2 regions of the Blautia sp. DFI.6.71 genome follow, and region 2 is predicted to be linked to the other one. Evidence: riboswitches for the same ligand, from Rfam matches in the RefSeq annotation. Region 2 holds a riboswitch; the other holds the start of a gene.
What was found. A riboswitch is a leader RNA that binds a small molecule or an ion and turns the genes downstream of it on or off. The one in region 2 is predicted to bind FMN.
Positions count from the first base shown of each region.

Region 1: another riboswitch for FMN. It lies ahead of LJE12_RS13520 (ECF transporter S component); the one in region 2 lies ahead of ribD (bifunctional diaminohydroxyphosphoribosylaminopyrimidine deaminase/5-amino-6-(5-phosphoribosylamino)uracil reductase RibD).

Region 1 is NZ_JAJDMJ010000034.1:6,433-18,495, reverse strand. It holds gene LJE12_RS13560 (zinc-dependent alcohol dehydrogenase) at 1-551, opposite strand, end outside; gene LJE12_RS13555 (ROK family transcriptional regulator) at 894-2,006, opposite strand; gene LJE12_RS13550 (MATE family efflux transporter) at 2,613-3,953, shown strand; gene LJE12_RS13545 (MATE family efflux transporter) at 4,031-5,365, opposite strand; gene LJE12_RS13540 (glycoside hydrolase family 3 protein) at 5,405-7,825, opposite strand; gene LJE12_RS13535 (NUDIX hydrolase) at 7,898-8,512, opposite strand; gene LJE12_RS13530 (HI0074 family nucleotidyltransferase substrate-binding subunit) at 8,553-8,942, opposite strand; gene LJE12_RS13525 (nucleotidyltransferase family protein) at 8,929-9,222, opposite strand; gene LJE12_RS13520 (ECF transporter S component) at 9,424-10,059, opposite strand; FMN riboswitch at 10,213-10,346, opposite strand; gene LJE12_RS13515 (hypothetical protein) at 10,478-10,957, shown strand; gene LJE12_RS13510 (DUF5684 domain-containing protein) at 11,467-11,916, shown strand; gene LJE12_RS13505 (glycoside hydrolase family 13 protein) at 12,057-12,063, opposite strand, start outside.
Region 2 is NZ_JAJDMJ010000004.1:36,113-48,175, forward strand. It holds gene ribH (6,7-dimethyl-8-ribityllumazine synthase) at 1-452, opposite strand, end outside; gene LJE12_RS03575 (bifunctional 3,4-dihydroxy-2-butanone-4-phosphate synthase/GTP cyclohydrolase II) at 567-1,766, opposite strand; gene ribE (riboflavin synthase) at 1,930-2,577, opposite strand; gene ribD (bifunctional diaminohydroxyphosphoribosylaminopyrimidine deaminase/5-amino-6-(5-phosphoribosylamino)uracil reductase RibD) at 2,558-3,667, opposite strand; FMN riboswitch at 3,912-4,026, opposite strand; gene LJE12_RS03590 (AAA family ATPase) at 4,133-5,623, opposite strand; gene trpS (tryptophan--tRNA ligase) at 5,895-6,956, shown strand; gene gnpA (1,3-beta-galactosyl-N-acetylhexosamine phosphorylase) at 7,155-9,311, opposite strand; gene LJE12_RS03605 (AraC family transcriptional regulator) at 9,704-10,543, shown strand; gene fliB (flagellin lysine-N-methylase) at 10,548-11,750, shown strand; gene LJE12_RS03615 (glycoside hydrolase family 3 protein) at 11,913-12,063, opposite strand, start outside.

The DNA.
Region 1 (12,063 bases), on a different contig from region 2:
CCCATCCCTTTTGCAGACTGCGCTACCAGATTTCCGATCGGACCGGCTCCTATCACCACAATATTCATTCCTGTTACATCTCCCATCTGTTTAACACCATGAACAGCTACTGCCAGAGGCTCAATCATTGCGCCCTCTTCATAAGACATATCTTCCGGTATCGGTGTTACTTTTGATGCATCAACTGCAAAATACTCGGATGCAGTTCCTGTTGTCTGGAATCCCATTACTTTCAGCTCTTCACAGAGATTGTATTTTCCGTGACGGCATGGATAACAATGTCCACAATATACCTGTGGCTCAATTGTTACTTTCTGTCCCACATGAAATTCTGTTACTGCATAACCTGTTTTTACCACTTCTCCTGATACTTCATGTCCCTGGGTTACCGGATATTTTGTAAAAGGATGTTTTCCGTGATATACATGGATATCAGAACCACAGATACCAATATTCATAATCTTAACCAAAACCTGGTTGTCTTTAATCTCTGGTACGGGAACCTCTCTGAAAATAATTTCTCCTGGATTTGTCATAACCTGCTGTAACATAATATTTTCCTCCTTATTTGTTGAATGTACTTTGAATCTCTAGTTATTTATTAACTTTTATTAAATGTTTTATTAAAGTAATTACATTATTATTCAAATCGCTAAATTTGTCAATAAACATTTAAAAATATTTCTCATTTCTACCAGTTGCACAAAGTAAAGATTTTATTTTTATGCAGATGTTACTATAACACTCCTCATAATTATCTGCTGAATTCCCGCACAGTAACAAAATACCCTGATCACAACCTTTCTTTGTTGTAATCAGGGTATTTTTTATATTCAGATATTTGTTTAATATGGTATATCAGCAGATCATCAGTGATTCAAGAATGCTATCGGCTATATCTTTCCAATAAAATCCTGCAGGAAATGCTTTGCTGCACCTACAGCTGAGGCTTCTTTCTTATAAGAACAGTTTTTCAGATATCTCAGATCATGATCAAATCCATTATACTTCATTACTTTTTCCCCAAGAGGTATCATATAATCTGAGAGATATCCACCCATTTCACCTCCAAGAATGATATCCATATCATATGCCATACGCAGATTTGAAATCAGAATTGCAAGATAATCAAGATACTCTTCCCATTTTTTCTCTGCCTTTTCATCATTGTTTTGAAGCAGCTGCATAAACTGTTCCACAGAATCCTTTGACTCACCAACAAGTGCGCCTGCAGCGCAATAAGCATCTGCACAACCTGATTTTCCACAATAACACTTGCGGCCCTGAGGTACAAGTATCATATGTCCAAATTCTCCGGCCTTCTGATTTTCTCCGGAAAACAAATTTCCCCCTATGCAAAATGCACCGCCAAGAGTCTGATTCAACGAAAGATAAATTGCATTCTGATAGGTGTTCATATCTTCTGCCATCATTGCCGCATTGGCATCATTTGAAAAATAAACCGGGACAGAAAATGCCTGTTCCAGGAAACTGAGACTATAGTTTTCAAGTTTCAGTGCGTGGGATTTTATCACCAGTTTCTGCTCCTGATTAATGATTCCCGGAATAGAGATTCCAACACCCAGAAGCTTTTCTTTCTGTTCTGCATCATTCATATGATCCAGAAATTTCGCCGCAAAATCTGCCACCTGACTGCAATATGACATATCAGATACAAATTTCAGACGGATCCGCTCTGATTTCACAATCTCATACTTCAGATTTACCAGCACCATTCCCAGATGATTTGCAGTAATCACAATCCCCATTGCATAACGATAGGATGGATTGATTCCAATACTTTTAGCCTTTCTTCCTCCTGTGGATTCATATTCTCCAGTTTCTATTATGATACCTTTTTCCAATAAATCTTTTACATTAGACAGAACTGTTGGCATACTCAGATTCAGTTCTTTGGATATTTCCACTTTTGATGTGGATTCTCTATTTATAATATAATTTACGATTTTTGATTTCGTAGCAAATTTCTTTTCCAGTCCGCTCATTCTGTTTCTACCTTCTTTTATTAATGTATTTATAAAAGAATGATACCTGTTATTGTCATATTTGTAAATAGCCATTGTCTCTGCAGAGTATGTTGCTTTTTGCAATTGAGGCAGGGGACTTAACTTATTCAGCTGATTCAGTTAATATATCTACAATAACAGAGTTACTGTTCACTCCGTTCTCAGTAACACGCTTCGCGATGCACAGAATTTATGCTAATCGCATAAATTCGCGCTGTATGTCTCGGGATTTTGGCATGTTCATGCCAAAACACCTCGCGGGATAGTGGCGTGTGAACAGTAACATAACAGATAAATTTATATCATTCTGATGAAATATTATATTTCATTTTTCACGTTAATGATATAAAATTATCGTAACTGTTCAGTACCTTCACAGTTACGAGCCAAAATGCATTAAAAATCACCTGCGGTGATGGCATTTTGGCTTGTATGTCTCGGGATTTTGGTACTTACGTGCCAAAACACCTCGCGGGATAGCAGACTACTGAATAGTTACAAATTATTAATGTAAATATCAGGGCATATTCGAATAATCATTTCTAAACTTTTTCAAATATGCTCAGGAAAGGAACTTTTATACTAATGAAAACCAAGATTCAGGATATGACCTCCGGTTCACCGGGACGGTTGATCATTCTTTTTGCAATTCCCCTGATGCTGGGAAATATCTGTCAGCAGCTTTATACAATGGTGGATACCATGGTTGTTGGGCAGGTTGCAGGTGTGGAGGCTCTTGCCGCACTGGGTGCTGTTGACTTTCTGATGTGGGTTGTCACAGGAATATCCACAGGACTCACCCAGGGATTTTCCATTCAACTCTCCCAGTATTATGGGGCAAAGGATTTCGAAAATCTGCGTAAATCTCTGGCACACAGTTACCGGCTGACCGCATTTATCGCAATCGGAGTATTCATTCTTAGCCAGTCCTTTGCTTCGCTGGTATTAACAGGGCTGCATACACCTTCCAATATTATCGGAATGTCTCTGTTATATCTGCGTATCATTTTCTGTGGAATCCCGGCCACAGCAGCCTATAATATGTTTGCCTCTGCCCTAAGAGCTATGGGAAACAGTAAAACACCGCTGACCGCAATGATCATCGCATCTGTGCTGAATGTCTCACTGGACATCCTTTTTGTGGCAGGCTTCGGATGGGGTGTGGCAGGAGCAGCAATCGCAACTGTGATCGCACAGAGCTTCTCCGCTGTTTACTGTTTCCTGATTTTACGCAGAATTGATATCGTTCATCTGACCAGAGCAGATTTTATGCCTGCCTCCGGCATGAATGCCCGCCTGATGAAGCTTGGTATTCCTGTTGTATTCCAGAATATCATCATCGGTGTGGGCGGTCTGGTAGTCCAGTATGTGATCAATGGCTACGGTTTCCTTTTTGTAGCAGGATTTACAGCTACAAACAAGCTTTATGGTCTGCTGGAAATGGCTGCTATTTCCTATGGATATGCCATCGTTACCTATGTGGGTCAGAATCTGGGAGCCGGAAAGATTGACAGGATCAGAAAAGGCGTCCGCAGCAGTATGCTGCTTTCCCTGCTTACCTCACTGATCATTTCTGCTGCCATGTTTTTATTTGGAAAAAATATTCTCTCACTTTTCATCTCAGGTGAACCGCAGCAGACACAGCAGGTACTGGCAATTGCTTTTAAATACCTCTCTATTATGGCTGCCATGCTCTGGGTTTTGTACTTCCTGTACGTGTACAGATCTGCACTTCAGGGGCTGGGAGATACCTTAATGCCTATGGTAAGTGGTATGGCTGAATTTGTCATGCGTATCAGTGCTGCACTGATCCTTCCCCATTTTATCGGACAGGACGGTATTTTCTTTGCAGAGATTGCAGCATGGAGCGGAGCCACTGTAATCTTATGTATCAGCTATTATGTGCGGATGCATAAATATCATTAAAACAAAACAGGCACATAGTCCCGGATATCCGGTATATGTGCCTGTTTTTTGATCAGTCGATCCTGGAGCGTGTAAAATTATGTAAGATTCTTAATCCATTTATATTTCTTATAATGTTTATAGACCACCGGCAGTTTAATGATCTCGTCCAGATTGAGTACAAAGTAGACAACCATAACCGGCAGTTTCAGGATAAATGCGCAGATGCATCCCAGAGGAACAATGATACACCACAGAGTTACAGAATCACACAGCATTCCAAATTTGGAGTCTCCGCCTGCTGCGAAGATTCCTCCTATTGTCATACAGTTTACTGATTTTCCTGCGATGTAATAGGAAGAGATCAGCAGCATTTTTTGCAGATATCCGCGGGCTATCGGGGTGAGATCTACCATTTTTGTGATAAATGGGGATAAGGCAATCAGGACAAGGCCTGATACAATTCCTGCAATAATCGCAGTTTTGGTAAGTGTCTCGCCTACCTCTTTTGCTTCCTGCAGACGGTCTGCACCAAGACGGTTTCCCACTATGATACTGCCTGCATTTCCAAGTCCGAGGCAGAAGCATACAACAAGATTTTTGGAAATATTCGCTATTCCATTGGCGGCAACAGCATCCGTTCCCAGATGTCCCATGATCACAGAATACATGGAAAAACCTATTCCCCATGCAAGATTATTGATCAGTAACGGAACTGTTTTCTGCCAGAAACGGCCAAATAACTTTTTCTCACAGCTTCTGAGACTGAATTTCACAGCTCTGATCCTGCACAATACATAACCAACACTCCACAAGAACTGCACAACTGTTGCAAGTACGGTTGCCAGTGCAGCACCTTTAATCCCCATCTTCGGAAAGCCGGACAGGCCAAAAATGAAAACAGCATTCAATGCGATATTGAGAATTACCATAACCCCATTGATCAGGGTACTCATATTTACTGCACCACAGTTCTTCATGATTGCCAGGAAAATCTGTGCAATTCCCGAAAACACATAGGAAATGCCGATGACTCTTAAATACTCACTTCCCAGAACGATCAGAGTTTCCTCATTTGTCAGGATTCTCATGAGCTGTTCCGGAAAGAAAAGGGTTCCTGCCAGAAATACTACTGCAATACATCCACAAATCTTTGTCACAAGGCTGAACACCTGGGAAATACCTGTGTAATCCCCTTTTCCATAATATTGTGCCACAAACATATTCTCGCCTGCCATAAATGCAAACATAAACAGATTAAATACAAAAGTAACCTGTGTAGCCAGTGATACGGCTGACATGGCATCCTGACTTAACTTTCCCAGCATGATTGCATCACATGCTCCAACCAGGGCTGTCATGAACTGCTGAAGTGCGATCGGAAGTGCCAGCCTGACTATTTCTTTTCGTAAACTTCGTTTACGCTCATCCATTATCTTTTTTGCTCCTGTATAAAATATTATTGATACTCATTAGTCAATTTTCAGAATCATATTCAGGATTCTTCTTGCGCTGAGACGGATTTCTGCTTCAGTAATAAGCCCTTTTTCATATGCTTCTTTTATGCGTTCCGGATATCCTGCTGCCATCTTGATATCGTTTCCTGCTTTTGTCTCGCGGTAGTGTTCTCCGAATGTCCACCAGTCTGTTGTAACTATTCCGTCGAATCCCCATTCATCCCGGAGAATACCTGTCAGGAGTTCTTTGTTCTCTGAGGCGTGGATGCCGTTGATCAGGTTATAGGAGGACATAATTGTATATGGATGAGCCTCTTTTACAATAATCTCAAACTGTTTCAGATAAATCTCACGGAGTGCTCTCTCTGATACTCTGGAATCAGAATCCTTACGGTTTGTCTCCTTATTATTGGCTGCAAAATGCTTCACACTTGCTCCGATATGTTGAGACTGGATGCCTCTTACCATAGCTGCACCTGTCTTTCCTGCAAGGTACGGATCTTCAGAATAATACTCAAAGTTACGGCCACAGAGCGGGCTTCTGTGAATGTTGCAGGCAGGAGTAAGCCAGATACTGATATTATTTTCTTTTACTTCTTCCGCTCCTGCTTTACCAACTTTCTCTACCAGTTCTTCATCCCAGGTGCTGGCAAGAAGTGTGGCACATGGCCAGGCAGTTGTGTTCACTCCGCATTTCGGAAGAATACGAAGTCCGGCTGGTCCGTCTGCAGTCATCACATTCGGGACTCCGTATTCCGGAAGATTTCCCATTCCAAATGTATTGGCGCATCCTGTGTTTGGCTGTCCGCCAAGGAGATTGATACAGTCATCCAATGTCAGGATATCCATAAACTCATCCAATGTCATTTTACCATCTGCTACATCAGAGAAGTGAACTCCCTTGGAATCAAGAAAATCAAGAAAGTCTATTCCTTTTTGTCCTTTTGTATCAGGGCATGGAAGACCGATGGCATATTTATCCTGTCTCGGAAGTCCTTCTTCTTCCACATATTCACGCTGTGGAAGTTCCTCATAAGAACCGTCCGCAAGCATACGTTTCTGAAGATGATATGGTGCTGCCTTCCGGCTTAACTGCTCAGTTACTGTATCTTCTTTTACTACATATGTAAAGTCAATCTTCGCTGCATCTCTTACGTTTGTACCAATATAGATTGCATATTCTCCTGCTTCCAGAACATATGCAGACTTGCATACTTTGCCCAGATCATCGTAAGACGCCATCTGATTTACAGGAAGTTTCAGGGTAAGAATCTGTCGTTCACCCGGCTGAAGAAGGCTGGTCTTTTTGAATGCTCCCAGCACTTTCGCAGGCTTTCCGAGTTTACCCTGTGGTGCTCCGTAATAGAGCTGGACAACTTCTTTTCCTGCTGTTTTTCCTGTATTGGTTACTTCAGTAAGAACCGTGATCACACCGTTTTCTTCGGAAGCACCAGTCATCTTCCAGTCGAAGTCTGTATAGGAAAGTCCAAATCCAAACGGATAATTTACTCTCTCCGCTGCACCCGGAATTGTCTCAAAGTAACGGTATCCTACATAAATATCTTCTGTATAATCTACATAGAATGCAGACTCATGGAAGTTTGCTGTGGATGGATAATCTTCCAGATCTTTTGCATAAGTATCGGATAATTTACCGGATGGATTAACATCACCACAGAGTATATCTGCTGTTGCAAGACCACCTTCCATTCCCCCCTGCCATGCCATCAGTACTGACTGGATCTCATCACAGTCTCTGAACCATTTCGTGTCCACGATACCGCCAACATTCATCACTACGATTACATGTGGGAATGTTTTCTTTACCTTCTCTACCATGGCATTCTCTGCATTTGTCAGACAGAAATCACCGTTTTCAAAAATCTTCGCTGACAGTTCAGAGTTTCTTTTTTCTTCTCCGTCAAGAACATATCCATCCTGTGCTGCTTCACATTTCCTGTCCCATCCTTCGCCCGAGAAACGACAGATAGTAATTACTGCAGTATCTGTATATTCTCGCGCTTCATTCAGAAGTTCATCCGGAAGCTCCGGCTCAACTGTCATACCTGGTACTGCACCATCTGCGTACTGTTTCTGAATGTCTTCCTCATAATATTTCGCAAGTTTATCGAAAATTTCTACTTTTCCCTCATCCTCTTTAATCTTCATGCCCTCATAAAGATTACGGATGTATTCTACAGTTACATCGCCACTTCCTCCGCCGCCTTTTACGTAGTCTACAGTACCCTTACCAAAGAGTGCGACTTTCGTCCCTCTCCGGATCGGAAGTGTATTTTTCTCATTTTTCAGAAGGACCATTCCCTCTCCTGCTGCCATTCTGGAAAGTGCAATGTGTTCTTTACTTCCTGTAACTCTCCGTCCATCTTCTCCCAGCGGAAGCACAGGCTGGAAGAAGCTTCTCTGCCATTTTGCCATTATCTTAATCCTCCTTTAATTCTCCTTAGTCAAGCAGATAAAATCATCCACTTCGCTACTTGCTTGATTTGTTTAAAGTTCTTCCTTCAAAAATGCAAAAGGTTCTTCATCCTGAAGGAAATGCATAAGCTGATATGCACACATGATCGCTACATTTTCTTCACGCAGAATCCTCTTTACTTCTTCTCTGTCAGCAAGTACAACTTCAATTTCCTCTGTGTCTTCCTGTGCATCTTTGCTGATCTCACCTTCCGCATATCCGTAAACAGTTGCGCAGGATTCATCTGTCATGCCAACCGTTGTGAAATATGATTTCTCAAATGCAGAATCTACTTTCAGAGGTGTGAATTTCAGTCCTGTTTCCTCGTACATTTCTCTTACTGCACCTTCATGGAATTCTTCGTTCGGTTCTACCAGACCTGCCGGGAATTCGTAGATATATCCGCCGATTGCGTATCTGTACTGACGTACCAATACAACCTTGTCTTTTTTCTCTCCGTAAAGACTGTAAATAATTACACCATCCGGAGTATTTTTGCCTGTTTTTATCTTTAATTCGTTAATACTCTTCGCACGGGATGCCACAAAATATGACACAGGAGTGTTGTGAATGCTTGTTGCATTTAAATGGTACAAATTTAAAAATTTACAGTCTGTCAGTTTCTCAATATTATGTATCTGTCCCATAATGGATACTTCCTTTCGCTTTCTATACCTTCGCTGATTATTACAGCCAATTTTCTTCTATCTCTGTTTTTAGTTCGCAAAACATCTGATAAAACTCTTCTTTTGCATCAGCTATAATTCCTAACGCAATTTTCTGATTGTAAGAATGTGTAACATTATTTCTTGCCTGCAATGCACGAAGCCACTGCTCCTCATCTCTTATCATTCCTGCTTTATAGGCAGTCTTCAGAATGATTTTCGGTGAACCTGTTGCTCCCTCTGCATATCCATGAATCTCCAGTATTTCTTTCATCATTTTCCATGACTGCTCAAAACAAATTTCATACAATCCTACGAGTCCGGTAATCACTACATTATCATATGGTTCTTCATAATTATAAATATCTTTCATGTTAGACAGTGCATTGCAGAAATTCTCATATTTTCTCATACAAAATCCTCCCTTCCTTCTCTATAGATTCTCTTAATTCATCCTGCATGTCACGATCAAGATTTACAATATCATACTCCAGAAGAGTACTTGTCTCTTCATCCACATCTAACGCAAACCTTGCAAAATCTCCTCCTGTGACTGCAATATCTATATCACTTGTTCTTCTGAAATCTCCTCTTGCTCTCGAACCAAAAAGAATTACTTTTTCAATATCATATTTTTGCGCAAGGTTTCGGATTTCTTCTATAACTTCCGGTCTGATTCCTGTATCATTCATTTTATAAACCTCACATTCCGATGTTTATATCGTCTGTTTTATCTTACCATATTATCGTATCTTTTTTAAGTCTGTCTGACAATTTCCGTAATTATTTTTTACACATAAAAAGAAGAACAGCCGCAGATTTTTCATCATACGGCTGTTCTTCTTTTTTATTTATTGTACTGCCAATTTATTTATTCTTTATCAGATATAAAATCAATCTCCCTTGAGCACCACGCGGATTCTCTTATAAATCAGGAATACGATCAGGGATGTCAGAGCATATTTGAATATGTTGAATGGGAAAATGATCATTGCTGCAAATGTAAGAAGATTATTTACAGAACTGTGTACTGCACTTCCCATTTCGATAAATGCTTCTACCGGCATTCCAAAAGCCTTTCCATAAGCCGGAAGTAACACGAATGCATTGATAAAGCATGCAACTACTGCTGTAAGTACGGTTCCAACTGCCATTCCGATCACTGCATGTTTTCTGCTCTTAACAGATTTATAGCGGTAGATCAGACCTGCCGGAACTGCAAATGTACATCCAAAGATGAAGTTTGCCACATCGCCTACACCTGCTGTCATAGAGCCCTTTGTTACCAGATGCACAAGAATCTTCACCAGCTCGATCAGTACACCTGCGATCGGTCCCATTGCGAATGAACCAACCAGTACCGGGATTTCTGAAAAATCCAGCTGATAAAAAGTCGGTGCCAGGAAAGGAAGCGGAAACTCCAGATTCATTAAAATTCCTGCGATAGCGCCAAGCATGGCTATCTGTGTAACGGTTCTCGTCTTACTCCTTGCCATCGCATTTCCATTTCTTAATACCTGTTCACTCATACTGTTTCTCTCCTTTGAAATTATTCTTTATGGATATGTCTCATATCCTGTTAAAAGAAAATTCCACAAGCTTTTTATATAATGAAGATTTTCTTCAACATATAAAAAACCCCGGATCATATCCGGGGTAATGAGCACGTATGGTAAATATCGCGTGTTCTTCTCTCATCCAGACTATACTGTCGGTTCTGGAATTTCACCAAATCAGCCGCCGAAGCGGGTCGCGGACTATAACCGCCGGTAGGGAATCTCAGCTGATGCTGATCACCACAACCCCGAAGAATTTTCTTTTATCTGCGTCTGATTATACTACATACAGATATCTATTGTCAATACAACTATTCCATTACGCTCCTCTATTGACTTTGCTTTTCCAGGCTATTATAATAAATCCAGAAAACGAAAGGAGGTTTTCAATATGAAAACATGGACAAAGAAGTTCCAGAAAATGTTAACACTGATACTTGCCATCTGCCTCGTTACCGGCTGCATGGGATTCTCAAATGTGCAGGCAGCTACCGGAAAGTCAGGTACAACCTACTATGATACCTGCATAAATGGAAAAAAAGGCGGAACAATAACAACCAATGGCACAAAATACTATATGTCAGGCACAAGAAAGGCTATATGTAAGGGGAACACTCTGACAATGTATGCGTCATTTAATACTTCCAAAAACGGAATATTAAACAGCCAAAACAAAAAAGCATATATAAAATACGGAAAACATACATTTAAACTTACTTCCAAGACCAAATACTATTTTTCCGGAGGTGAAGCTCCCAACGATTATTGCTCAAAATCCGCTTTCATGTCTACCATGAGAAGCATGAATGGATTAGGTCTGCGCATTAAGGTAACCAATGGAAAAGTTGTTGAGATGTCTTTCAATTCATGATACCACAAGAGCCGCAAAGCTGGAAATTCCCACTTTACGGCTTTTGTTTAACTTGTCATTATTTTTTCCGAAACCATTCTTTTTTCTCTGTTCTCACAACCCATCCCTGAGAAGATTTTCATCTCATCAGGCACTTTTCATAAGTCAGACGAATATTTGTAATATTAAAGCAGGAGACTCACTTCATTGATAAAATTTTACTCTGCCTGATCAATATTATCAGGCCCTACAGCCCGCTAATACAACCATTCCAGGATTAGAAAAACAGGAAATCACTGCCAGACAAATGAAAAATATATAATATCCCGGTATTTTGTAGTTCATAAGTATTGCTGCCATAGTTTTCACCTCGCTTATGTACAATCTTCTTTGATAATTGACGAACTACTGAGAATATGCTTTAATGGATTTAGCATAAATACTTCAGGAGAACAAACATAGTTCTCAACTATGCTTCTACACCAACGATACATGTATCATATCTCACAGAAAGAAATGGGGGAACACAAATGGGACTTATAGCTATCAGCAGCATGGTATTCTTAGGTGGTATGTATCTGATGATTGCATTCGCATGGTGGCTTCTGCAGATTATTGCCAACTGGAGAATCTTTACCAAAGCAGGGGAGGCCGGATGGAAAAGTATTATTCCAATATATGGCGATTATATTTCTTATAAAATCGCATGGCAGCCTGCATATTTCTGGCTGACATTGGTTCTTGGAATCGTATCTTCCTGCTTACAGGGAACTCTTGAAACAAACGACAGTTTAATGATCTCCATGATCATCGTGCTGATCAAAATCATACTTGCCATAATCAGCATTATGTACAGTGTTAAGCTTGCAAGAGCTTTTGGCAGAGGCACAGGATTCGCCATTGGCCTTATCTTCTTACCGCCAATCTTCATGCTGATCCTTGGCTTCGGCGATGACAGATATTATGGGGCAGATAAATAGGTATACATTAAAATGAGAAGTTAAAGCGAAAAGATATATACTGGCAAGCACTTTTTATACTCTATCAGTATTCTCCTCTAAATAAAAGCAAAAATACCCTTTCGTCATGTCATACGAAAGGGTATTTTTTTCAGACTATTTTATTTT
Region 2 (12,063 bases):
TTGATCAGATTTACCATTTCAATGGCACTGAGTGCACAGTCATAGCCTTTATTTCCTGCTTTTGTACCTGCGCGTTCAATTGCCTGCTCGATGTTTTCTGTGGTAAGCACTCCGAATAATACCGGAACTCCTGTTTCCAGTGATACTGATGCAATCCCTTTGGAAACCTCATTGCATACATAATCATAATGACTGGTATTTCCACGAATCACAGCACCTACGCAGATAACCGCATCATACTTTCCACTTTTTGCCATTTTAGACGCGATCAGTGGGATTTCAAAAGCACCTGGTACCCACGCTACCTGGATGTCCTCTTCTTTTACATTGTGACGTGTCAGCCCATCCATGGCACCACTTACCAGCTTGGAAGTTATAAATTCATTGAAGCGGGCTGCTACAATTCCTACTTTCATTCCATCTGATACTAATTTTCCTTCTAATGTTTTCATTTTTTCTGGTCCTTTCATCTGTAAATTTATATTTTTTAACCTGTACAGGTTTTTATATACGGTAAATTTTATTTTCGGGAACGTTATCGTTATATATGAAAATCCCCGCTGTATTTAATACTTCAGAATATGTCCCATTCGTAATTGTTTTGTCTTAAGATAACGCAGATCATACGCTGTGGCATTCATCTGTATCGGAACTCTCTGTTTGATCCTGATGCCAAATTCTTCCAACTGATAAACTTTATCCGGGTTATTTGTCAGCAGCCTCAGCTCTTTTACCCCAAGATTTCTCAGAATCTGCGCACCAATGTAGTATTCTCTTTCGTCTCCGGCAAATCCAAGTGCCAGATTCGCTTCGAGTGTATCCATTCCCTGTTCCTGAAGTTCATAGGCACGAAGTTTATTGATCAGTCCGATTCCTCTTCCTTCCTGTCTCATATAAAGGAGTATCCCTCTGCCTTCTTCCTCAATCTGGGCCATCGCCGCTGCAAACTGCTGTCCGCAGTCACAACGCTGTGATCCAAAAACGTCTCCTGTCAGGCACTCTGAATGCACACGGCACAGAACGTTTTCTCCATCTCCGATTTCACCTTTTACCAGTGCTACATGATGTTCCCCATTCAGGCGGTTTACAAATCCATACGCCATAAACTCTCCGTATCTGGTCGGCATTTTTGTGGTCGTCACGCGATCCACCAGAATATCATGGCATTTACGGTAATTCTGAATATCTTTAATTGTTATGAATTTAAGATTCCACTTTCCGGCAAGTTCCCGTAACTCAGAAGTCCGCATCATAGTGCCGTCTTCTCTCATAATTTCACAGCACAGCCCGCACTGTTTTAACCCTGCAAGTCTGCACAGGTCTACAGTTGCCTCTGTATGTCCGTTTCTTTCCAGAACACCGTTCTTCTTCGCCAGAAGTGGAAACATATGTCCGGGGCGTCTGAAATCTTCGGGTTTTGCATTCTCATCCACACATTTCATGGCAGTAACAGAACGTTCTGCCGCAGAGATTCCTGTAGTGGTGCTGATATGGTCTACGGAAACAGTAAAAGCAGTTTCGTGATTATCTGAATTTTCTGCTACCATCTGCGGGAACTGCAGTTTTCTTACATATTCCTCAGACATTGGCATACAGATAAGTCCTTTTCCGTGAGTTGCCATAAAGTTAATATTTTCTGTTGTGGCAAACTCTGCTGCACAGATAAAATCTCCTTCATTCTCTCTGTCCGGATCATCCGTTACCAGAATAATTTTTCCATTCCGAAGTTCTTCCAGAGCTTCTTCTACTGAATCAAATCCGTTCATTTTTTCTCTCCTTATGCAATGTATTTTCTGATACAATATATTTTTCTGTTGTTAAGAGGGCAAAATCATTCGTATTGGCTGCTTATCTGGTTCGTGTCAGGCAGATAAAACATCCACTGTACAGTTCTGCATCAATCGAATAACCGCTTTGTGGTTAATTCTGTCAAAAGCCATACTTATTCAGAAAATCCCGTGTAATATTACTTTTTATCGGCTGTTCTTTCACAGGCGTTATTAATTTTTCCACGTATTTTCCAATTATGTCTGTCTCCAGATTAACGATATCTCCTTCTTTGCGTTCTCCGAGGACTGTAATCTTTACTGTATGAGGAATTGCAGAAATGGAAAAGTCTGTTTCTGAGACTTTTGCCACTGTAAGACTGATTCCATCAACTGTTACAGAACCTTTTGTCACAATATATTTCATAATTTGTGGTGAAGCCTGAATGGTGTACCAGACAGCATTATCATCTCTGCGAATTTCCGTGATTTTTCCTGTTCCATCCACATGCCCGGCAACAATGTGTCCTCCAAATCTTCCATTTGCAGGCATTGCCCTTTCCAGATTTACATGCTGTCCCAAAGAAAGCTGAATCAGCGCAGAACGATTCAATGTCTCATGCATCACATCTGCTGTAAAACCATCTTCCAGACATGCAGTTACAGTGAGGCAGATTCCATTTACAGCTACACTGTCCCCTGTTTTCAGATCATCCAGAATTTTCTCTGCCCGTATCGTAAATACTGCTGAATTTGCTCCTTTTTTTATTTTTTTCACAGTTCCCAGTTCTTCAACAATTCCCGTGAACATTACTCTTCACCTCACTCTCTATAAGAAAATCATCTCCTATTCTGATTATTTCGCTGTTTTTTAATAATATTGCGCTGGCAGGATCAGGAAATCCTTTTCCTTCTATCGGTGTCTTTGCACTTTCTCCCCCAAAAAGTTTGGGTGCTATATAGGTCTGGACTTTCTGAACAATACCGCTTTCGAGTGCTGACCAGTTTAAAGTGCCTCCTCCTTCCAGTAAGATACTGTCTATCTTTGCAGCTCCCAGAAGTTCCATTAGTCTGTTTAAATCTATGTGTCCGTTTTTTTCCGGGACATCCAGAACTTTACATCCCATATCTTCATAATTCTTTATCTTCTGCTGGTCTTTACTGCTGGTTGCAAAGATTGTTGGAATTGTTGATGCCGTTTTCACAATTCTGGAATTCAGTGGTGTCCGCAAGTGGGAGTCACAGATAATACGCACAGGATTTCTGCCGTTTTCCAGTCTGCATGTAAGCATCGGATCATCTGCCAGCACAGTTCCCACTCCAGCCATAATCCCTGTATATTTCAATCTCTGTTTCTGCACATGCATTCTGGCAGCTTCGCCTGTCACCCATCTGGATGCGCCTGTATAAGTGGCAATTTTTCCATCCATGGTCATCGCATATTTCATGACTACATATGGTTTTTGATTCTGTATGTAATAGAAAAATGCTTCATTGAGTTTATCGCACTCTTCTTTTAAAACGTTTTCCGTTACTTCGATCCCATGCTCTTTCAGAATCCGGATTCCTTTTCCTGAAACCAGGGGATTAGGGTCCGAGGAACCAATAATCACACGTCTGATCCCCGATTCCAGGATTGCATTGACACACGGAGGCTGTTTCCCGTAATGGCAGCAAGGTTCCAGAGTAACATATATGGAGGCACCTTCTGGCTGTTCTGTACATGATGCCAGAGCTTCCCTTTCTGCATGAAGTTCACCGTATTTTCTGTGATATCCCTGGCCAATGACTTTTCCGCTTTTGACGATCACGGCACCTACCATTGGGTTAGGTGCTGTAAATCCCATTCCTTTTTGCGCCAGTTCTAACGCCATTTTCATATATTGCCTGTCTTTTTCCATATCCGTTATATCTTTCAATCCCTCATCTCCTGTTCTTCTGATGGTACTGATGATACCAAAAAAGCCCCGGTGTCTTTCAACATCCAGGGCCTGTAAATTAATATCTGCTTGAATTATCTTCGTGTGAATCTGACTTTTTGCTTCATCATTAAAACTGCTTTGATGATATTAAAAAGCTCTGGAATAAATTTATTATTCCAGAGCAGTCGCTTTCACAGATCAGTTAATTCTTCTGTATCTCTACTGTTATCTTCTTTCATCCAGACTGTACTGTCGGCTTCGGAATTACACCGAATCATGCCTTACGGCTCGTGGGCTTTACCACCGGTAGGGAATTGCACCCTGCCCTGAAGATCTTATTTTATTTTTATCAGCAATTTCTAAATTTTATCCTGTTGATGTCTGAAAGTATACTCTTAATTTTTATTTATGTCAAGATTTTTTCAGACATATAATTTCAGTTTTTCAGGAAAGTAATTCTCTTACCATCTCTGCATTGAATGTCACACCTGTCAGGTGATCTACTTCAATCTGATACAGGGCATTGGCTGCGATATGCTCTGCTGCCTGTTCCAGATCACGAATACCGCTTGTATTTTTATGCAATTCAACGATGGCATCCAGACCGTCTTCTGTTACTACACATTCTTCTGCTTTCAGGCTCATGCGTTTCAGAACTTTCGGAAGAACGTATTTGGAGAAGATGATCTTCTTCTCTTCTGATGTATAATCCGGGATATCGATCACCGCGAAACGGGACATCAGAGGTGCGCTGATCTGGGATTTATCGTTTGCCGTAGCAATAGGATAAACGCCCACTGTGGGCACCATACATTCCATATAGTTATCTGTAAATCCAAGGTTGTCAAGCAGAGTAAGAAGTACGTCTGCAGGATTTCCGTTGCCCTTACCTGACGCTGCTTTATCAAGCTCGTTGATAATAAATACAAGGTTGGATTCTCCTGCTGCCGAGAAAGCTTCCATGATGATTCCGGGCTTTGCGTTTGCATAGATTCTGGAACTTCCTGTAAGCTGTTCCGGATCATTGATGGAACTCATGTCCAGAGTTGTCCAAGGCAGTTTCAGAATACGGGCAACTGCATAGGCAATCTGGGATTTGCCTGTACCTGCAGGACCTACAAGGAGAAGTCCGTATGCAGGAAGTGTATGGGTACGGTTGATCTGTATGATTGTTTCAATGATACGCTGCTTTACAGATTCCATTCCGTAGAGTTCCTCATCAAGGATCCTGCGGGCTTCCTGAGGATCGATTGCTTCAAAATAATTGCTCTTCCACTGTACATTCATCATGATGGAAAGTGCTCTCTGAGCATGACGTCTCTCCTCCGGAGATACTTCGTGTGAACGGGCAACTGCAAGGTTTCTTCTCGCCCAGAGACGGATATTATCCGGCAGGGTTCTGCCTGCGCAGGTCATAAAATCAGTGATGCTCTGAATGCTTGTCAGCTTCATCTCGTCCCCTGTTTCTTCCTCATCTTCATCCTCAACAATCTCTGCAGGTGCACTGCTTGCAAGAAGTCTCTCGATCATAAACTGAAGAAATCCGTCCTCTGCGGAAAGTTTCGTACCGCCGCCAAAAGCAGTTTCACGAATCTTATAAACTGCATAACCATTCTCTTTATTCTCTCCAGAAAGACGCACATTGATATGATTCTCCCCAAGCCATTTCAGAAGACTTACAAATCTTGAATCAATACTGATAATATCTGCACTGAAAACGCCGTCATCTTCTTTAAATTCAAAGGATGTACGTTTAATCGGATTAGTAAAAATACCGCAGGAATGATGTTTCCACTGACGGCTGCTGTTATCCAGGATCATGATCGGTTTCTCAGGGGAAGTCTCCTTTTCATTGGACTGGAACGTAGTGTAGGTACATTCAGACTGTACGCCTGTTTTCTTGTCTGAAGCACCGCTGAAATCAAATACTGGCATGGTAAATACTCCTTTTATCTTATCATGCAATGCATGACATATTTCTATTACACATCTCTGCAATCCTGTCGGAAGCTATTTATTATTCTAGCAGAATCTTTTCTTTTAATCAATTCTGTAAATGTATTTATTGCATAAATATTCAATAAATTATATCCTGATTTATTCCCCCAAAATCATTGACGGTAACATTCACAGGCCTTATAATAATAGTAACTGAGAATTTCCAGAAACTCTCTGGAAAATCGGAATTTACTTTTAGGAGAGCAAAATGAGCAAAATTATTTTAACCGGTGACCGCCCAACAGGCCGCCTTCATGTTGGACATTATGTTGGTTCATTATCCGAGCGTGTTCGTTTACAGAACTCCGGCTTATATGATGAAATTTATATTATGATCGCAGATGCACAGGCATTAACAGATAACGCTGAACACCCTGAGAAAGTTCGCCAGAACATCCTTCAGGTCGCCCTGGATTATCTTGCATGTGGCATTGATCCTGAGAAATCCACTATCTTTATCCAGTCCATGGTTCCGGAGCTTACAGAGCTTACTTTCTATTATATGAACCTTGTTACTGTGGCACGTGTACAGCGTAATCCTACAGTTAAATCTGAAATCCAGATGCGTAATTTTGAGGCAAGCATCCCTGTTGGATTCTTCTGCTATCCGATCAGCCAGGCTGCAGACATCACTGCATTCCGCGCTACTACTGTTCCGGTTGGCGAAGATCAGCTTCCAATGCTCGAGCAGTGCAAGGAGATCGTCCACAAATTTAATACTGTTTATGGTGAAACTCTGACAGAGCCTGAGATTATTCTGCCATCCAATAAAGCATGCTTACGTCTGCCAGGTATTGACGGAAAAGCAAAAATGAGCAAATCTCTCGGAAACTGCATCTACCTTTCAGATGAAGAAGCTGATGTTAAGAAGAAGGTTATGTCCATGTTCACAGACCCGAATCATCTTCGTGTGGAAGATCCGGGACGTGTGGAAGGAAATCCTGTATTTATTTATCTGGATGCATTCTGTAAACCGGAATATTTCGCAGAGTTCCTGCCTGAATATCAGAATCTGGATGAACTGAAAGCTCATTATACACGCGGCGGTCTGGGTGATGTCAAGGTTAAGAAATTCCTGAACAAAGTACTCCAGGCAGAGCTTTCTCCAATCCGCGAAAGACGTAAATACTGGGAACAGCATCTTGATGATGTATATGATATCCTCAAAGAGGGAAGCAAGGTTGCTGAAGCAAAAGCTGCACAGACACTTCATGATGTTCGTTCAGCAATGCAGATCAACTACTTTGATGATAACAGCTTAATTAAATAATTATATGCCGGTGGCTACAGCGACCGACAACGATGCGTAAATAAGAAATTCAAACGCAAGATTGTTCAAAAATCAACTTATTGACACATCAAAACAGGTTCAGGCAAAAGCATTCTGCTCACGTCTGAACCTGTTCTGTTATTTCTTCACTGACTTGCTTTTCAATCTATTTTACAGATAAAATCTATCCGATATCTTTCATATCTGATACCATTTGATCTCATTTGCCTCCATATGTAACCGGAAACTGCTTCCATCACCTCTGTAAACTACTGTATCCTGTGGTTCGTAAGTGTTGTTGACTACGCAGTATTTTCCATTTTTTACGTAAGCATGTACTTCTACATTGTAGTTGGTTGAATACCAGCAGTGAAGTTCTTCCTCTGCGGATGCTGACCAAAGGACTGCACGATAAAGCACGCGGCTGTTCTTGAAGCTGTATGGAAGTCCGCTGATATAAACGCCTCTTCCTTTACCGAAAGTCTTTACAGCCATCTGCACTTCCTGGTCTTTCTGGATTAAGATTTCTGTTTCCGGTAAGGCATAAATGTTCTTCTTACCTTCACCGAAATCAACCTCGCCTTCTGCATCTTTAAGGATGAAATGATCTCTGTGTTCTTCCCAGTTATATTTATCTGTATTCAGGTTAAATCCATGTTCTTCTTCTACTCCAAGTACATCATCTAACTGAATGAATCTGCCCTGCCACTGATGTGCTGCCGGTTCTCCTACACCGATAAATCCACCGCCATTATATACAAATTCTCTGACTGCTGTGATGATTGTTTCGTCGATCCAGTTCTCGCCGCCTGACTGTGCAGTGTCCGCATCTCCTACATTGATCACTACGTCAAACTTCTTCAGAAGATCTTTGTCTGCTTTGATATCATCAAAGCTGATAAATGATACATCAAACGGTGCGCCGCTTAATGCTTCGATAATTCCGAAATAAGAATAATTCTGCTTGTAATAGATGGCGTGATGTACCATATGGTTACCCCATGAGCGCATCTTTCCCCAACAATTCAGGACTGCTACCCGTTTTACGCAATAAGGAGTCGTTCCCTGAATGTTATCATATAAAGTGCGGAACTCTTCGCAGACTTCTTTGATATACTGTACAAAATCCGGGAATTCCAGGGCAAGTTTCAGATATCCGCCGTAGCCTATTCTCTGGATCGGGCTTCGAAGGATTGCTCTTCTTGCTGTTACCCAGTTTACTTTTGCCTCCTTTACAGGATCGCCGCCTTCATGGAACGTATCCGGGAAAAAGTATGGCAAAAATCTTCCTTCTGTATATTTTACATTCTTAATATCACTGAACAGACGCAGGGTCGCACCATTTCCAACACTTCCAACTACAGCATCCAGTCCGATAGATGCAAATTCGTCCATAAACGGTTCCATACCAATCCAGTGATCTCCCATGAACATCATGGCCTCTTTTCCGTATTCATGTACGATATCTACCATCTCTTTGGCAAGCTTCGCAACTTCGCGTCTCTGAAATGCCTGGAAATCTTTGAATTCTTTTGAGGGAATCCGATAGGTATTGTTCATGTATCCCTGATCAATGATATATTCCGGTCTGAAAGGATAGCCCACTTCTTTCTCAAACTGCTCCAGAATATATGGGCTGACTGAAGCGGAATAACCAAACCAGTCTACATATTTCTCTCTTGCAAGTTCATCAAATATAAGAGTAAACTGATGGAAAAATGTAGTGAAGCGCACAACATCCACATACTCATGAGTATCCAGAAATCTGCGCAGACGTTCCAGAGAGTGTGCTCTTGTTTTCGGCTGACGCACATCAAATGTAATCTGCGGTTCTACGTCTTTCCAGTCATTTACTACTGCATTGTACATATGTACAGGATCCCACATAATATATGCCAGGAAACTTACAGTATATTCATGGAAGCGTTTCGCAGATAAGATCACTACATTTCCTGTCTCTTCTTCATATGACCACTGATCTGTCAGTACCGGCTCTCCTGTGGTACGATCCATTACTTCCCACCATCTGCGGATATCATCTCTTGTGTTGACTGCAAGCATATTCGGATAGAGGTGATCCATCAGATGAATCTCCAGTGTATCTGCAACCGCTGTGTGGAAAGATGTCATAATATACATCTGCTGGATTTCTTCCGGATGTGCTTTCGCCCACGCATTGTCCTTACGAGTTGTATAGTAGGTTGCATAAATTTTGGCACCTGTGTCTTTTAATTTCTGCGGAAATTCTGTTCCGTCACAGTCACGTATAGCATCAGCGCCCCACTCTTCTATCATTTCCAGTGTCTGTGGAACTACATCCAGGTCAGTTGGTATGGTTACACGACCTTTTCCCATTTTCTGTTACCTCCTTCATTTTGCTGACAAGCGGATAATTACTGTCCGTTCGCTTCTGTAATCACATTATTTTCAGTCTATCTGTTTATAAAATACTTTCTTTCAAAATTTTTTTCAATTCACTTTTTGCTTTGTTTTTTAGAAATCTTGCTCTTACAAAAAAATTATGGTATTATAGAAAATATGTTATCAGCTATCTGAAAAGCCTTCTATTTTTTACCTTAATAACTGATGTTGATTTTATTTTTATCATTTTTTATGCACTTATTCTAATTATCCTGAAGAATCTCAGTTATATCTTTTGCGATATAAAATACTATCATTCAGAATCCGCCAACAAAATTGCTACAAATATACTCATCTGCCGTAAACAGAAGAAAGGAGAATCTGCCATGAGCTCACAATCATTTCGTTTCAGCCCCGAACACCCAACAGCTCAGAATATTACGCTTTTAAATACCTCTTCTTCCCGCTACGAGGGTGACTGGCCCAGTATTCCTCACTCTCATGCCTTTACAGAATTGTTCTATGTACGTGACGGTCAGGGAGATTTTCTGATCGAGGATCAGATTTTCCCAATCTCAAAGGACGATTTGGTCATCATTAATCCACATATCAATCACACTGAAATCTCCAAAGGGAGTCCTCCTCTGAGTTATTTTACAGTAGGTGTGGACGGACTATGTTTTTCCTTTAACGGTCATAAAGAGTATCGCATTTTTAACTGTCGTGAAAAGAAAACAGATTTGTTATTTTACTTTAATTCTCTGTTTCAGGAGCTGGACAGACAGTCTGAAGGATATGAAACCATCTGCAGTCATATGCTGGATATTCTGATTCTGCAGCTTCGGCGCATTACGGATTCACCATTTGAACTGATCACCGCCCAGCATCCAAGTAAAGAGTGCGCTCATATTAAGCGTTATCTTGACTCCAATTACGGGGAAAATATTACTCTGGATCACCTCTCAGAACTCAGTCATCTTAATAAGTATTATCTGAGTCATGAATTTACAAAATATTATGGGATTTCTCCTATCAATTATCTGAACCGAAAACGCATCGAAGTGTGCAAGGAGCTTCTGGAAAATACTGATTACGGGATTTCAGATATTGCGCATCTCACAGGATTCTCCTCTCAGAGTTATCTCTCCCAGAGCTTTCGCAAATCCTGTGGCATGACTGCAGGAACTTACCGTAAACTTAAGAAAAAAAGAAAGGATCCTATTTAATATCATGCAATACACATTTCCAAACTACTATAAAGAATTTTCCTGCATTGCAGGAGCCTGTCCGGATACCTGCTGCGCAGGATGGCAGATCGTGATTGACGATCAGACACTGAAGAAGTACCAGCACTTTAAAGGTCCATTCCGCAATCGCCTGCACAATGATATTGACTGGAAAGAACATGTTTTCCGCCAGTATAACAGACGCTGTGCTTTTCTCAACGAAGAGAACCTGTGTGATATCTACACAGAAGCAGGACCGGAAATGTTCTGCAGAACCTGCAGAAATTATCCTAGACATATTGAAGAATTTGAAGGTCTGCGTGAGATTTCCCTGTCGCTCTCCTGTCCGGAGGCAGCAAGGATTTTACTTTCCCAAAAAGAAAAGGTACACTTTATCACAAAAGAAAAAAAGACAAAAGAAGAAGTCTATGATGACTTTGATTATTTCCTGTTCACTGCACTTATGGACACCCGTGATATGCTTATAGATATCATCCAGGACAGAGCTGTACCCATGCAGAAACGTCTGTGGAAACTTCTGGCTGCTGCACATGATTTCCAGTTATGTGTAAATAAAAATGAACTCTTTAAATGGGAAGAAATGCGAAAACGACATGAAGATTCCGGATACGGAGATAGATTTTGCAGCAAAATTTACTCTCGTATAAATACAGATAACATAGAAAACAGTTCTGTTGCATCTGCCTGCGCAAATACACCAGAACAATTATTTAAAAAAATGTGGAAAACTGTTGTCCCGGAAATGGAGGTTCTGCGCCCGGGATGGCAGGAATACTTAAAGAATTGTCTGACTCCACTGTATAATGGAAATACAGATTCGCAGTCTGACTCCGGAAATCTTTATTCCTGGCAGAAAAGTGAATTTGATTTCTCTTATCCGGACTGGCAGATTCAGGAGGAACAGCTTCTTGTTTACTGGATCTATACCTATTTCTGCGGTGCAGTTTATGATGATGAGATCTTCGCCAAGGTGAAAATGGCAGTTGTGTGCACCCTGTTCATCCATGAATTAAATGTGGGAACCTATCTGAAAAACAACCGGCAGTTTAAGCTAGATGACCAGATCCGTATCTGTTATCAGTTTTCAAGAGAACTGGAACACTCAGATCTTAACCTGAACAGATTTGAAGAATTAATGTCTGAAAAAGAGATTTTCTCCTTTGAAAATCTGCTGAAAATCTGCTGATGCAAATAAAAAATCCAGTTATTATGAGCACTAAATCAATCGGAAGGCCTCTGATGGTCTTCCGATTGATTTTAATAATTAATATTGTCCTCTCATTACTGTATTTTCAGCATATGCCAGAATTCTATCTGTTTTCATTTAGAGCATGTTTGAAAAATCATTTCAACAATCTGTACGCTCTAATCTACGGATCATAGATACCAGATGTCCGGCACAATTTCGGATTTCTTCTTCTGTAAGTTTACCTTCTTTATATGCCTGGCGAATATTCTTATCATCATCCGGATTTCCAGGCATGATAATGTCATTGCCT